Regions from separate parts of the Streptomyces sp. NPDC020489 genome, predicted to be linked through region 2. Evidence: riboswitches for the same ligand, from Rfam matches in the RefSeq annotation. Region 2 holds a riboswitch; the other holds the start of a gene.

What was found. A riboswitch is a leader RNA that binds a small molecule or an ion and turns the genes downstream of it on or off. The one in region 2 is predicted to bind cyclic di-AMP.
Positions count from the first base shown of each region.
Region 1: it holds a riboswitch for cyclic di-AMP, as region 2 does, so the genes downstream of both, ACH41F_RS33210 (transglycosylase SLT domain-containing protein) here and ACH41F_RS30940 (NlpC/P60 family protein) in region 2, are expected to answer to the same signal.

Region 1 is NZ_JBIRUZ010000015.1:56,026-63,192, forward strand. It holds gene ACH41F_RS33190 (ABC transporter permease) at 1-646, opposite strand, end outside; gene ACH41F_RS33195 (ATP-binding cassette domain-containing protein) at 633-1,625, opposite strand; gene ACH41F_RS33200 (DUF2092 domain-containing protein) at 1,659-2,897, opposite strand; gene ACH41F_RS33205 (polyprenyl synthetase family protein) at 3,595-4,605, opposite strand; cyclic di-AMP (ydaO/yuaA leader) riboswitch at 5,543-5,727, shown strand; gene ACH41F_RS33210 (transglycosylase SLT domain-containing protein) at 5,731-6,177, shown strand; gene ACH41F_RS33215 (Cof-type HAD-IIB family hydrolase) at 6,174-6,989, opposite strand.
Region 2 is NZ_JBIRUZ010000013.1:138,423-145,589, forward strand. It holds gene ACH41F_RS30930 (ATP-dependent Clp protease proteolytic subunit) at 61-696, shown strand; gene ACH41F_RS30935 (hypothetical protein) at 704-1,012, shown strand; cyclic di-AMP (ydaO/yuaA leader) riboswitch at 1,356-1,568, shown strand; gene ACH41F_RS30940 (NlpC/P60 family protein) at 1,572-2,045, shown strand; gene ACH41F_RS30945 (ATP-binding protein) at 2,145-2,600, opposite strand; gene ACH41F_RS30950 (Scr1 family TA system antitoxin-like transcriptional regulator) at 2,812-3,681, shown strand; gene ACH41F_RS30955 (DUF397 domain-containing protein) at 3,691-3,912, shown strand; gene ACH41F_RS30960 (aminotransferase class I/II-fold pyridoxal phosphate-dependent enzyme) at 3,949-5,076, opposite strand; gene bioB (biotin synthase BioB) at 5,224-6,453, shown strand; gene ACH41F_RS30970 (adenosylmethionine--8-amino-7-oxononanoate transaminase) at 6,446-7,167, shown strand, end outside.

The DNA.
Region 1 (7,167 bases), on a different contig from region 2:
TCGACACGAACAGGCCGAGCGCCGCCACGCCGGTCAGTGACGCGGCGACGACCAGGGCGATCAGGAGGGCCCTGCCGAGCCCTTCGGCGAAGCTGATCCGGGTGCCGGAGATCGTCGTCAGGTCACCGAGGGGGAACAGCAGGGCGCCGACCAGGAGCGCCGAGACCGCGACCACCAGCGTGGCCAGGAGACAGAACGCCATCACCGTCACGTACTTGGTGAACAGCAGGCGGGTGCGACCGGCCGGGGCGACCAGGAGGTAGCGCAGGGTGCCGGCGTTCGCCTCACCGGCGATGGCGTCGCCCGCGACCACGCCGATCGCCATGGGGAGGAAGAACGGCAGGGTCGCGGCGAGGCCGGTGAAGACCAGGAACAGGCCGTTGTTGGTGATCTGCGAGATGAACGCGGGGCCGCCACCGCCACCGGGACCCGCGCCGCCGCCGTCACCGGTCTCGATCCTCACGGCGATGCCGACGAGGACGGGGACGGCGGCGAGGACGGCGAGCAGGGCGAGGGTGCGCCAGCGGCGGAAGGTGGTGAGCAGTTCGTTGTGCAGGAGGGCGCCGTAGAAAGTCGTGCGGCGACCGCCGGTGGGGCGGGGCCGGTCCGGGCGTCGCTCGGGCGCGTCCACCTCAACCCGCGACATCGAAGCCCTCCCCCGTCAGTGCCACGAAGGCGTCCTCCAACGTGGCCCGTTGCACCCCAAAGGCGCGGACGCGCACGCCCGCCGCCACCAACGCGGCGTTGAGGTCGGCCAGTTCGCCGTCCGGTGGATCGGCGGTCACGGTGTCGTCCGCCACGACGACGTCCCCCACCCCCTGCTCCTTCAGCACCCGCGCCGCCTCCGCCGCGTCCGGGCTCGTCACGACCAGCCGGCCCCGCGCCCCCGCGGCCAGCTCCGCCACCGGGCCCTGGGTGATCAGCCGGCCCTGCGCCATGACCGCCGCGTGCGTGCAGACCTGTTCGATCTCGTCCAGCAGATGCGAGGAGAGGAAGACGGTCGTGCCGTCCGACGCCAACTCCCGCACCAGGGAACGGATCTCCCGCATGCCCTGCGGGTCGAGGCCGTTGGTCGGCTCGTCGAGGACCAGCAGCCGGCGGGGCTGGAGGAGCGCTGCCGCGAGACCCAGGCGCTGTTTCATGCCCAGCGAGTACGCCTTCGCCTTCTTGCCGGCGGCGGCTGACAGCCCGACCCGGTCCAGGGCCGCCGCGACGCGGGTGCGCCGGGTGCGGGGGTCGGCGGTCGGGTCGGCGGCGTCGTAGCGGATCAGGTTGTCGCGGCCGGAGAGGAAGCCGTAGAGGGCGGGGCCCTCGATGAGGGCGCCCACCTGCGGGAGCACCGCGCGGGCCGAGCGCGGCATGGGGCGGCCCAGCACGCGGGCCGACCCGGAGGTCGGCTCGATGAGGCCCATCAGCATGCGGATGGTGGTGGTCTTGCCGGAGCCGTTCGGACCGAGGAAGCCGAAGACGCTGCCCGCCGGGACGGTCAGGTCGAGACCGTCGACGGCGAGCTGCCCGCCGCGGTAGCGCTTGGTGAGCGCGCGCGTGTGGATGACGCTGTCACCCGCGTCGGCGCTCGCGCCGTCGCCCTCCGGATGTGACTCCGTGGCGGGCGGCTGGTCCATCGGCTCCCTCGATTCGTCGTGCGCGTACGGCGGTTACCTGGCCTCGTCCGCCGCCTTCACCAGCGCGTCCTTGGTCACCGCGCCGACGTACACCTTGCCGTCGTCGGTGATCAGGGCGTTGATCAGACGGGTCTTGAAGACGGTGCCCTCACCGAACTTGCCGCTGACCTTGTCACCGAGGGAGTCGAGGAAGCCGCCGAACGCGCCGCCCGCCTCGGAACCGGACGGCATGCCCTGGCCGCCGGTGTCGAAGGCGGCGATGGAGTTCCAGCCCTCGCCGATGACGTCGAGCCCCTCGGGGCCGGCGCCCTTGGCGAAGTCCCGGTCGAAGTCCTCGCCGGAGTGCCGGCCCGCGTGCTCGGGCGCCTTGGCGGCGTCGGTGGCGTCCTCCTCGGTGACCTTCGCGCCCTTGGGAGGCGTGAAGTCGAAGGTGGAGGCGGCCGGCGTGGCGTAGCTGATCTGTGTGAAGCCCGCGTCGACCACCGCGGCCCCGCCGCTCGCCGGGGTCAGGGTGAACTTCAGCGGCAGCCCCGTCCTCGCGTCCACGGCCACGGTGATCTGGCCGACGGTGGACCCGGAGTCCTTGGGCTTGATGACGAGCCGGTAGGCGTCGCGGCCGGCGACCTGCGCGGTGCCGTCGACGGTCACGGAGGTCGTGTCGTCGACCGCCTTCAAGGCCTCCTCGGTGAGCTCCTTGGGCGTGGCCGGCAGCTCCTGCTCCTTGCCCTGCCCGCCCTTCTTGCCGTCGCCCTCGTCGGCGGTGGCGTGGAAGACCTCGTTGGAGGCGCTGTCGTAGCCCCAGACGTCCTTGCCGTCGTGGATGAGGCTGTACTCGGCGGCGTCCTCCAGCAGCGAGATCTTCTGCCGGTCCGGGCCGTCGGCGGCGACGCGCAGGGTGTGGGAGCCGGTGGCGAGTTCGGGGAGCTTGGACGTCGGGTCGGCCGACGAGCCGTCGCCCGAGCCGCCGCGACCGCCGGTCAGGCCGCTCTCCAGTCCGCCGAGGTCCGGCAGCCCCAGGTCGGTGTTGATCCTCACGGTGCCGGTCAGCCGCTCCACGTCGGACGCGGCGATCTTCTCGATGAGTTGCTGTGCGCTGATCTTCGGCAGGTCCGGGTCGCCGGAGTCGGCGAGCGCCGGGACGAGCCCGATGGTCGCCGCGGCCACCCCCACGACCGCGACCGGGACGACGTACCGCGCGGCCTTGCGCCGGCCGGCGCGCAGGTCGTCGGCCTCGTCCGCCGTCGTGCTGTCGTCGGATCCGTACGGTGCCATGTGTGCCCTACCTCCGTGTTGGGCGGCGGCTTCCAACTACTGGCTCCCCCGAGGGGGATGGCCTCACGACCACCCCGTAGCCGCCATTCTCACCCGAATCGGTGAGGAGTGGTGTTTTCCGTGATGTCCATCTGACCAAATCGGCCAGGGAAAGACGTCAGCCCGCGGGCTCAACTCCACGTACACCTGCGGTATGACACGGCAAGGCGGCGCCTGCCCCGACCCGTAGGGGTCGGACACGGGCCGCCGCCGTCGGTGCCCTTGGCACCCCGGTGGATGGGGAACGCGGTCGGCCACGACATCCGGGGCCTCGGTACGAGGCTGATCGCGGACCGGGCGCAGACCGACGGTATGACGCGCATCACGCGGGAGGGTCGGGTGCGGGGCCGGGCACCTCGCCCCGCCCTGCTCCGGCTCACCCGGGCCGCAGAGGCCGCTGTGCGGCTGGACTGCGGGGGTGCGCGCGGGTACTACGCCGCCACGCTCGCGGGGCGGTTGCCGCTGTGCGGCTCGACGCGGGCGCGCCGGGTACTACGCCGCCACGCTCGGCAGCGAACGGCAGCGAACTGCTACGGCAACAGGCGGAGGGCGGTAGGCCGCAGGCGGTGGGCCACAGGCGGCAGGCGGCAGGCGGCAGGCGGCAGGCGGCAGGCGGCAGGCGGCAGGCGGCAGGCGGCAGACAACAATCCGGCAGGCCCTACCCCGCCCGATGCACCACCGCGTCGCACATCTCCATCAGCGCGGCCTTCGCGTCGCACTCCCGCAGCGGGGCCAGCGCCCCGCGCGCCTCCTCCGCGAACCGCACCGTGTCCCGCCGCGCCTGCTCCAGCGCGGGATGCGCCCGCAGCGCGGCCAGCGCCTGCGCGTGGCGTGCGTCGTCGGTCAGGTCGGAGTCCAGCAGCTCGCAGAGCGCGATGTCCTCCGCCAGCCCCAGCCGGGCCGCCCGCTCGCGCAGCCGCAGCACCGGCATGGTCGGGATGCCCTCGCGCAGGTCCGTCCCCGGGGTCTTGCCGGACTCGTGGGAGTCGGAGGCGATGTCGAGCACGTCGTCGGCGAGCTGGAAGGCGACGCCGAGACGCTCGCCGTACTGCGTGAGGACGTCGACCACCGTCTCGTCGGCGCCCGACATCATCGCGCCGAAGCGGCAGGAGACCGCGACCAGCGAGCCGGTCTTGCCGCCGAGCACGTCCAGGTAGTGCTCGACCGGGTCCCGGCCGTCCACCGGTCCGGCGGTCTCCAGGATCTGCCCGGTGACCAGCCGCTCGAACGCCTCGGCCTGGACCCGGACGGCCTCCGGACCGAGGTCGGCCAGGATGTGGGAGGCGCGGGCGAACAGGAAGTCGCCGGTGAGGACGGCGACCGAGTTGCCCCAGCGGGTGTTCGCGCTGTCGACCCCGCGCCGTACGGCCGCCTCGTCCATCACGTCGTCGTGGTACAGCGTCGCCAGGTGGGTCAGCTCCACCACCACGGCCGACGGCACGATCCCGGGGGCGTGGCGGTCACCGAACTGGGCGGCGAGCATCACCAGCAACGGGCGGAAGCGCTTTCCGCCCGCCCGGACGAGGTGCTGCGCGGCCTCCGTGATGAAGGGGACCTCGCTCTTGGTGGCTTCGAGCAAACCCTCCTCGACGGCCGCCAACCCGGCCTGGACATCGGCTTCCAGAGCCTGGTCCCGCACGCTCAGCCCGAACGGCCCGACGACGGTCACGAGGGGTCTCCTGTCTGCTGGTGTCTACTGGCGATTACGCGGTTTGTCGATAGGTCGCTGCCATCACTCAAGTCAGCGTATCCGGTCACCTTTCGATCACCGATGCCACCCACCCGAGCAGCACGGGCGGTATGGGACCACGACCGCTATGTTTCCGATCACCTGAAAAGAGCGGATATCTAAAGACTTGGACGAAAGCGGCACAGCGTGTCGCGAACGGCCATCGATGTGGACCCCCGCCGGAGGGCCGCCGCCCGAGCACGACACCGCCTCCTTCGGTCGGCCCCGAGGGCCTGCACACCCGCTCCGGCCTGGAGATACGGGGAACGGTTCTCGATCCTGGGCACGCGAGCCGCCCTCGCCTGGGTGACATGCGCATGCCGCTGTGAGCCACGGTGGCGGCGACGCACAGGGCCGGCCGCACCCGTCCGCGCCGCGCACGGCCCCCCTGGTCCACCTCACCCCGATCGCCGAACGTATGCCCGCTTCGGCGTCAACGGCGCGATCCCGACGCCCGCGGGCCCGGCCGTGACGGCGGCGACCCAGGGGCCGAGCCGCACTACGCACCCCGTCCACTGCGGTCACCCCGATGGGCCCGCGCATCCGTACGCCGCCCGCCCGCCGCGAGGCGTCCTCGGGCACCGCCTTCGACGAGTCCGAGCAGGCGTGGACCCGCGGTCCGAGCACGCTGCGGACCCGCTCCGGTAGCGAACCCCACGAGCCGCCGGATAACTGCCAGTTGGGCATCCTTGCCCGATATGCCGCTCTTGCGCTCACCAGTGAGTTGACTCACGTCCGCCCACCCGACTCCCTTGGAATTCCACGGGCGACAAACCGCGCACCAAGGTCAACAAGTGTGATCTGTGAATTCGGTACTTGTTCCGGACATGTGCCCTCGCATACGTTCCGGGCCCGGGCGGACGCCTAATCCTGCCGCCGCCCGATACCGCTCACTCAACGAAACACGTACGGCAGGAGCGGGGGACCCAGGTAAGTCGCCGAATCCGGACGTCTCAGGGCGATCCGGCACGGCTCGGGGTGTAGCCATGCCTTCTCCGGCATGGCCGGGCAGCTCCCGCCCGAACCCGACAGCTCACCTCGTAGGCGCCGGAGAGGAAATTCGTCATGCGTCTGCCCCGCAAGCTCGCCATCGCCGGTACCGGCATAGCCCTGCTCGCCCTTCCGCTCGTCGGCGCCACCAGCGCCTCCGCGGCCACCCCGACGGTGTCCACCGCGACCTCGCTCGGCTACTCCAACACCCTCGACGGCTGGATCCGCGCCTCGCTCCAGGTCATGGCCCAGAACGGCATTCCCGGCAGCTACAACGGCATCTACCGCAACATCATCCGCGAGTCCTCGGGCAACCCGTACGCCATCAACAACTGGGACTCCAACGCCGCCGCGGGCACCCCGTCCAAGGGCCTGCTCCAGGTCATCGACCCGACGTTCCAGGCGTACCACGTGGCGAACACCTCGTGGGACCCCTACGACCCGGTCGCCAACATCACCGCCGCCTGCAACTACGCGGCGCAGCGGTACGGGTCGATCGACAACGTGTGGGGTGCTTACTAGAACGCGGCGGGGAAGAGTCTTTCGAGGACGACGGCGATGCCGTCGTCCTCGTTCGACAAGGTCACCTCGTCGGCCACGGCCTTGAGTTCGGGGTGGGCGTTGGCCATCGCGACCCCGTGGGCCGCCCAGTCGAACATGGGGATGTCGTTGGGCATGTCCCCGAAGGCGACGGTCCGTTCGGGGCCGAGGCCGAGGTGTCCGGCGGCCATCGCCAGGCCCGTCGCCTTGGTGACGCCGCATGGCTGGAGTTCGACGGTGCCGGGGCCCGACATCGTCACGGTCGCGAGGGAACCGACGACGGTGCGCGCCGTCGCCGCCAACTCGTCGTCGGACAGCGACGGATGGCGCAGCAGCACCTTGCTGATCGGCTCGCACCACAGGTCGTCGCGGCGCGCCACCCGCACGGCGGGCAGGGTCGGGTGCGGCATCAGATAGCCGGGCTCGATGAGGGTGAGCCCGTGCACCCCGTCCTGGTCGACGGCGGCGTACACCTGCCCCACCTCGGCCTCGATCTTGCCGAGCGCGGTCTCGGCCAACTCCCGGTCCAGGGTGACCGACCAGAGCAGACGGTCCGCGCCGGCGTCGTAGACCTGCGCGCCCTGCCCGCACACCGCGAGCCCGGTGCTGCCCAGGTCGTCCAGGAGCGGCCGCACCCTCGGGGCCGGACGGCCGGTCACCACCAGATGCCGGGCCCCGGCCTCCGCCACCCGGGCGAGCGCGGCGAGCGACCGGTCGGAGAGCGTGTCGTCGCCCCGGAGCAGGGTCCCGTCCAGGTCAGTGGCGATGAGTGCATATGCGGTGGGTGCGGCCATGATCAGAGAATACGGATGGAAACCCCTGCCGACTCGACGCGAACCGGACGGGCGCAGCCTTCACATGCGTTGACCGCCGCTCCGGTTCCGCGCGTCGCTGCGCACAGGTGACTGTGCTGATGTAACTGTGATCGTGCACAGAACGAAGAGCGCGTAACCTCTTGTCAGCACAGAGGTT
Region 2 (7,167 bases):
CCCATCATAACGGCACGTACGTCCTGTACATTTTTTACAGAAGCCGAAGGAGGGGTACCCATGACCCGAGCGTCCGCCCGCCATGTCCTGCCCGACTTCACGGAACGCACGAGTTCCGGCCACACGGCGATGGACCCGTACTCCAAGCTCCTGGAGGAGCGGATCGTCTTCCTCGGGACGCAGGTCGACGACACGTCGGCGAACGATGTGATGGCCCAGTTCATGCACCTCGAGCACCAGGACCCCGACCGGGACATCTCCCTCTACATCAACTCCCCCGGCGGCTCGTTCAGCGCCATGTCGGCGATCTACGACACGATGCGATTCGTCAGTTGCGACGTGGAGACGATCTGCCTCGGGCAGGCGGGCTCCTCGGCGGCGGTGCTGCTGGCGGCCGGCACCCCCGGCAAGCGGTTCGCGCTGCCGGGTGCCCGCATGGTGATCCACCAACCCTCCCTGCCGCAGCCCGTGGAGGGACAGGCGAGCGATCTCGCCATCCAGGCGGCGGAGTTGGGGCGCGTCCGGGCCCGTCTGGAGGAGCTGCTCGTACGGCACACCGGCCGCACCCCCGAACAGGTCGCCGCCGACATCGAGCGGGACAAGGTCCTCGACGCCCAGGAGGCCCTGGAGTACGGCCTGGTGGACCGGATCATCCCCAGCCGCAAGGCCTCCCGCCCCGCTCCCGGCGACCGGTGAGCGGGCGATGCTGCCACCGGAACTCCCTCCGCTGCCCGCACTGACGCGCGCCGAGGGCGAGTTGATCGACCGTTACCTCGACGCGGTCGACCTGCTCGGCCGGATCAACCCGGCGCACGACGGGGACACCTACCGTGGACTGCGGGCCGCTCAGGCGCTGGTGACGAAGGCCGCCGAGCTGCGTGACGCGCTGGTGACCATGCACCAGCGCGGCGAGACCGAGCTGCACGCCCCGACCCTCGCTCGGGCGCTGCGGGTGCTCGACGGGGAGCGGCGCACGGCCCGGGTCACCGTGCCGCCCCCCTCCGACAGTTGACGCGACCGCGACCGTGGCCGGTCCGGACGTCCCGCTCCTTGTCGCGGCGCCCGGACCGGTCTTGAAACGGACCGAAAGACGTACCCCCTTTTGGAGTAGACGCCCCTCCTCGGACAGGGCCGTTCAGGTTGCGCAACGCGCGTAGCCGGAGCCCGGAACGAGGACCTTCGATGCTGGTCCGGGGGGCCGTGACCCCCTGGACGCTCCCTCGAACAGACGAGTGTCCACCCGAACGGGTGAGTGGTGAGTAACGCCACAAATCCCCGATTCCATTGGGTTTTTCGGCGTGGAGTGCGTGAAGATCCCTGACTGACGACAAGACCCCGCCGCAGCGGCGGGGCGATCCGGGCGGACGCCGAGTCCTGCCGCCGCCTGGATGACCGGTCGACAGGAGTGGATCGGCAGGAGTGGAGGACCCAAGCACGACGGGTCGCCGGGACGGTCAAGCCATGACCGGACCTGAGCAGCCCTTGGGGTGAAGCCGCGTCAGCGGCCGGGCAACTTCGCCAGCCCGAATCCGACAGGTCATCCTTCACAGGCGGCTGACGAAGGGTTGCGCATGTCTGCGCTCAATCGTGTCCCGTCGCTCATGGTCCGGGCCGGTACGGCTTCGGCTCTCACCATCGCCGCCGTGGGCGGCTCGATCGTGGTCCCGGGCGTCGCCTCCGACGCCGAGGCGGCCACATCGTCGACGAAGGCACTTCAGGTGGCGGCTTCCAAGAAAGGCTCCCCGTACAAGTACGGCGCCGCGGGACCGCACCGGTTCGACTGCTCCGGGCTCACGCTGTACTCGTTCAAGAAGGCCGGCAAGAAGCTGCCCCGGACGGCGGCACAGCAGTACAACAAGACCCGCCACATCTCCGCGGGGAACCGCAAGGCCGGAGACCTCGTGTTCTTCCACTCCGGCTCCAGCGTGTACCACGTCGGCATCTACGCCGGTAAGGGCAAGATCTGGCACTCCCCGAAGAGTGGGGAGGTCGTGAAGCTTCAGAAGATCTGGACCAAGAGCGTCTGGTACGGCCGGGTCAAGTGACCCACCCCGTGCGGGTGACGGCGACCTGACCCGCCGTCACCCGCGCGGGTCGTCGACGGGCCCCTGAAGGGCGCCTCCGAGGACTCGGGGCGCCCTCTTTCACGGCTCCTGCTGGCCCGCGGAGACCGGCTCGGCCGGGACCACCCACGGGAGTTCGATGGAGACGGTCTTGCCCCCCTCGCGGGTGGGCCGGACTCTCAGCTTGCCGCCGCACTCCGCGGTCAGCCAGCGGATGATGACCATGCCGCGGCCGTTGTCCTGCTGGACCGCGGCCGGCAGCCGTCTGGGGAAGCGGGGGTGGCTGTCGGTGACCCCGATACGCAGGTGTTCGTCGCGGTCGAGCTGGAGGTCCACCGTGAAGGTGGGGGACTGCCCGAACGTGTGCTGTACGGCGTTGGTGGTGAGTTCGGAGACGATGAGCCGGATCGCCTCGGCCACCTCGGTGTCGGCCGGCAGACCCCATTCCGCCAGGGTGCCGATGACGTATGTGCGAGCCGCGGAGACCGAGGCGGGATCGCTCGGCAGAGTGACGGATGCTTCCAGATGGTCTGCCATGACGACGCCGTCCCTTTCCCACGGGACCTGGTCCGACACGGAGCGGATGGGTCGAGTACGGTCCCGGACTGGTGCTTCATCGCCAGACTGCCATCACCGGGCCGGTCACGGTGCCGATCCACCAAGATATGCATATATCTGTCGCTCGATGCGGTGAACTCTCCGACGGAAAACCGTATGTGGGCGGCCCGGAAGGAGTAGGGAGTAGCCCATGCAGCACGGTCCCGCGGTACGCCGCCGGAAACTGGGCGCCGAACTGCGTGCCTTGCGCACCGGCGCCGGGCTCACCAGTGGTGAGGCGGCCCGGCTGGTGGGCTGGCACCAGTCGAAGGTGAGCCGGATCGAGACCGGCGCGAGCGGGGTGAAACCGGCCGATGTGCGGTTACTGCTGGACGCCTACGAGGTGCAGGACGCTCAACTCCGGGAGTTGCTGCTGGTGTTGGCGGGGTCCGACGAGGGCGGCGGACGGCACCACTGGTGGCACCAGTACCGCGGGGTACTGCCGCCGACCTACCGCGATTTCATCAGTCTGGAGTCCCAGGCGAGCGCGATGCGCACCCTGGAGACCTCCGTGGTGCCGGGGCTGCTGCAGACACCCGAGTACGCGCGCGCGGTGACGCGGGCCGCGGTGGGCGGCCTCGACGTCGACCCGGACGAACGGCTGGACGCGCTGGTCGAGGTGCGACTGGCCAGGCAGGACGTCCTTCGGGCAGAGCCGCCGCTGGAGCTGAGCGCGGTGCTCGACGAGGCGGTGCTGCGCCGGGACATCGGCGGCCCCGAGGTCATGGCGCGGCAACTGCACCGGCTCATCGACGCGGCCCGGCTGCCCCAAGTGAGGCTTCAGGTCCTGCCGTTCGCCGCGGGAGCGCACATCGGCATCACCGGGCCTTTCGTAATCTTCTCCTTTTCGAGCAAATCTGATCTGGATGTCGTTGTTCTCGACCACTTGACGAGTAGCCTCTACCTCGAGCGGAAAGAAGACCTCCAGGCCTATACCGAGGCCTTCAACACCCTTCAGATCCACGCCCTTTCGCCCGAGGACTCGTTGGATTACATCGCCGGGATAGCAGACGGCGCGTAAGGAGGCACCATGTCCGCAATGCCTCGGAACGTTCCTTCCAGTACCGACCTGCACGGCGTGCGATGGCTGCGCAGCAGCTACAGCACCGGAGCCAACAACTGCGTGGAGACGGCTCGGCCAGGCACCGGTCCAGCGGCCGGACTGCTCGCCGTACGCGACTCCAAGGACCCGTCCGGACCCGCGCTGCTCTTCTCCCCCGAGAGCTGGGCGGGGTTCACGGCCGCGTTCTGATCCCCGTCGTCGAGTACACGGCCGTGTCACGCCGACTCATGGTCGCGTCTCGCCGATCACACGTACAGCGCGTTCGATCTGCGCCGCGGAGAGGTCCGCGCGGGCGGTCAGCCTGAGCCGTGAGATGCCGTCGGGGACGGAAGGAGGACGGAAGCAACCGACGGACAGTCCCACCGCACGGCAGTCCGCCGCCCACTGCACGGCCTCCTCCGGGGACGGCGCGCGCACGGAGACGACCGCGGCGTCCGGGCGTACCGCCTCGTGACCCGCGGCGGTCAGCCGTGCGTGCAGCTCGGCGGCCACCTCGCGGGCCCGCGCCGCGCGCTCCGGCTCGCGGCGCAGCAGCCGCAGGGCCGCCAGAGCCGCCCCCGCCGCGGCGGGGGCGAGGCCGGTGTCGAAGATGAAGGTCCGGGCCGCGTTGACCAAGTGGTCGATCACCCGGGCGGGGCCGAGCACGGCGCCGCCCTGGCTGCCGAGCGACTTGGACAGCGTGACGGTTACCACGACGTCCTCGGCGCCCGCGAGTCCCGCCGCGTGCGGGGCGCCCCGGCCGCCTGTGCCGAGCACGCCGAGGCCATGGGCGTCGTCGACGACCAGGCCCGCGCCGTGCTCCCGGCACGCCTCGGCGAGCGCGGCCAGCGGGGCGGCGTCGCCGTCGACCGAGAAGACCGTGTCGGAGACGACGACGGCCGGTCCGTCGTGCGTCTGCAGCGCCTTGCGCACGGCTTCCGGGTCGGCGTGCCCGACGACCTGGGTGGTGCCGCGTGCCAGTCGGCAGCCGTCGATGAGCGAGGCGTGGTTGCCGGCGTCGGAGACGATCAGTGAGCCGTGCGGGGCCAGCGCGGTCACCGCGGCGAGGTTGGCGGCGTACCCGGAGGAGAAGACCAGGGCCGCCTCGAACCCGCAGTATTCGGCCAGCTCGCGTTCCAGTTCAGTGTGGAGCTCGGTCGTGCCGGTGACGAGTCGAGAACCGGTGGAGCCCGCGCCCCAGGTCCGGGCGGCCCGGGCGGCGCCCTCGGTGACCTCCGGATGGCGGGCGAGCCCCAGGTAGTCGTTGCTCGCGAGGTCCAGCAGCGGCGAGTCGGCGGGGCGGGGGCGCAGGGTGCGTACGAGTCCGGCGCGGTGGCGCAGCCGCGCCTGCTCGTCGATCCAGCCGAACGCCATGGGTCCTCCGGAGGTTTTGTAGGCAGCGAACAGACACTAGTGGGACAGGCAGCCCCCCACTGTGTGGCAATACCCACACAGCGAATGGCCGCTGTTGTGTGAACTCTCCTTGGCCCAAGACGGCTCCTTAGGACAGGATCAGTTTTCATGGACCTGCTGAACACGCTGGTGGACAAGGGGCTTCGGCGCGAGCTGCCGACCCGCGAGGAAGCTCTCGCCGTCCTCGCCACCTCCGACGACGACCTGCTCGATGTGGTGGCCGCGGCCGGAAAGGTGCGCCGGCACTGGTTCGGCCGACGGGTGAAACTGAATTACCTCGTCAACCTCAAGTCCGGCTTGTGCCCCGAGGACTGCTCCTACTGCTCGCAGCGGCTGGGCTCGACCGCCGGCATCCTGAAGTACACCTGGCTGAAACCGGACGAGGCCTCCAAGGCCGCTGCGGCCGGGCTCGCGGGCGGCGCCAAGCGGGTCTGCCTGGTGGCCAGCGGCCGCGGGCCGACGGACCGGGACGTGGACCGGGTCTCCGACACCATCAGGGCGATCAAGGACCAGAACGAGGACGTCGAGGTCTGCGCCTGCCTCGGACTGCTCTCCGACGGCCAGGCCGAGCGCCTGCGCGAGGCGGGCGCCGACGCCTACAACCACAACCTCAACACCTCCGAGGCGACGTACGGCGAGATCACCACGACGCACACCTACGCGGACCGCGTGGACACCGTGCAGAAGGCGCACGCCGCCGGTCTGTCGGCGTGCTCGGGTCTCATCGCCGGAATGGGCGAGACGGACGAGGACCTGGTCGACGTGGTCTTCTCGCTGCGCGAGCTGGACCCGGACTCGGTGCCGGTCAACTTCCTGATCCCCTTCGAGGGCACCCCGCTGGCCAAGGAGTGGAACCTCACCCCGCAGCGCTGTCTGCGCATCCTGGCGATGGTCCGGTTCGTCTGCCCGGACGTCGAGGTGCGGATCGCGGGCGGCCGCGAGGTGCATCTGCGCACGATGCAGCCCCTCGCCCTGAACCTGGCCAACTCGATCTTCCTCGGTGACTACCTCACCAGCGAGGGCCAGGCCGGCAAGGCCGACCTGGAGATGATCGCGGACGCCGGCTTCGAGGTGGAGGGCGCGGGCGAGGTCACGCTGCCCGAGCACCGGGCCGACGTGGCCGCCGCCGCGGGCGGCTGCGGGTCGCACGGGAGCGCGGAGGGTGCCGGGTGCGGGTCGCACGGGGGCACGGAGAGTGCCGGGTGCGGGTCGCACGGGAGTGCCGGGTGCGGGTCGGTGTGCGGTGCGGCTCCGGAGCCGGCGGCCAACGAACCCCGTCCGGACCTGGTCGCCGTACGCCGTCGTGGTGCCGGAACGGATCTCGCGCCCAATGCCTGACCTGTCCGTCCCGGAACTGCTGGAGCTGGACCGGCGGCATGTGTGGCATCCCTACGGTCCGATGCCGGGACGTGCCGAACCGCTCGTCGTGGAGTCGGCGAGCGGGGTGCGGCTGCGGATGGCCGACGGCTCGGGTGAGCTGGTCGACGGCATGTCGTCCTGGTGGTCGGCGATCCACGGCTACAACCACCCGGTGCTGAACGAGGCCGCGCGCGAGCAGCTCGGGCGGATGAGTCACGTGATGTTCGGCGGGCTCACCCACGAGCCCGCCGTACGGCTCGCGAAGCTCCTTGTCGACATGTCGCCCGAGGGTCTGGAGCATGTCTTCCTCGCCGACTCCGGCTCGGTGTCGGTCGAGGTCGCGGTGAAGATGTGCCTCCAGTACTGGCGCTCGCTGGGCCGCGGCGGGAAGCGGCGCCTGCTCACCTGGCGCGGCGGCTACCACGGTGACACCTGGCAGCCGATGTCGGTGTGCGACCCCGAGGGCGGGATGCACGAACTGTGGAGCGGGGTCCTGCCGCGCCAGGTGTTCGTGGGAGCCCCTCCGGCCGCGTACGAGGAGTCCTACGCCGAGGAGCTGCGCTCGGCGATCGCCCGGCACGCCGACGAGCTGGCCGCGGTGATCGTGGAGCCGGTGGTGCAGGGCGCGGGGGGCATGCGGTTCCACTCCCCCGCGTATCTGCGGGTGCTGCGCGAGGCGTGCGACGCCCATGA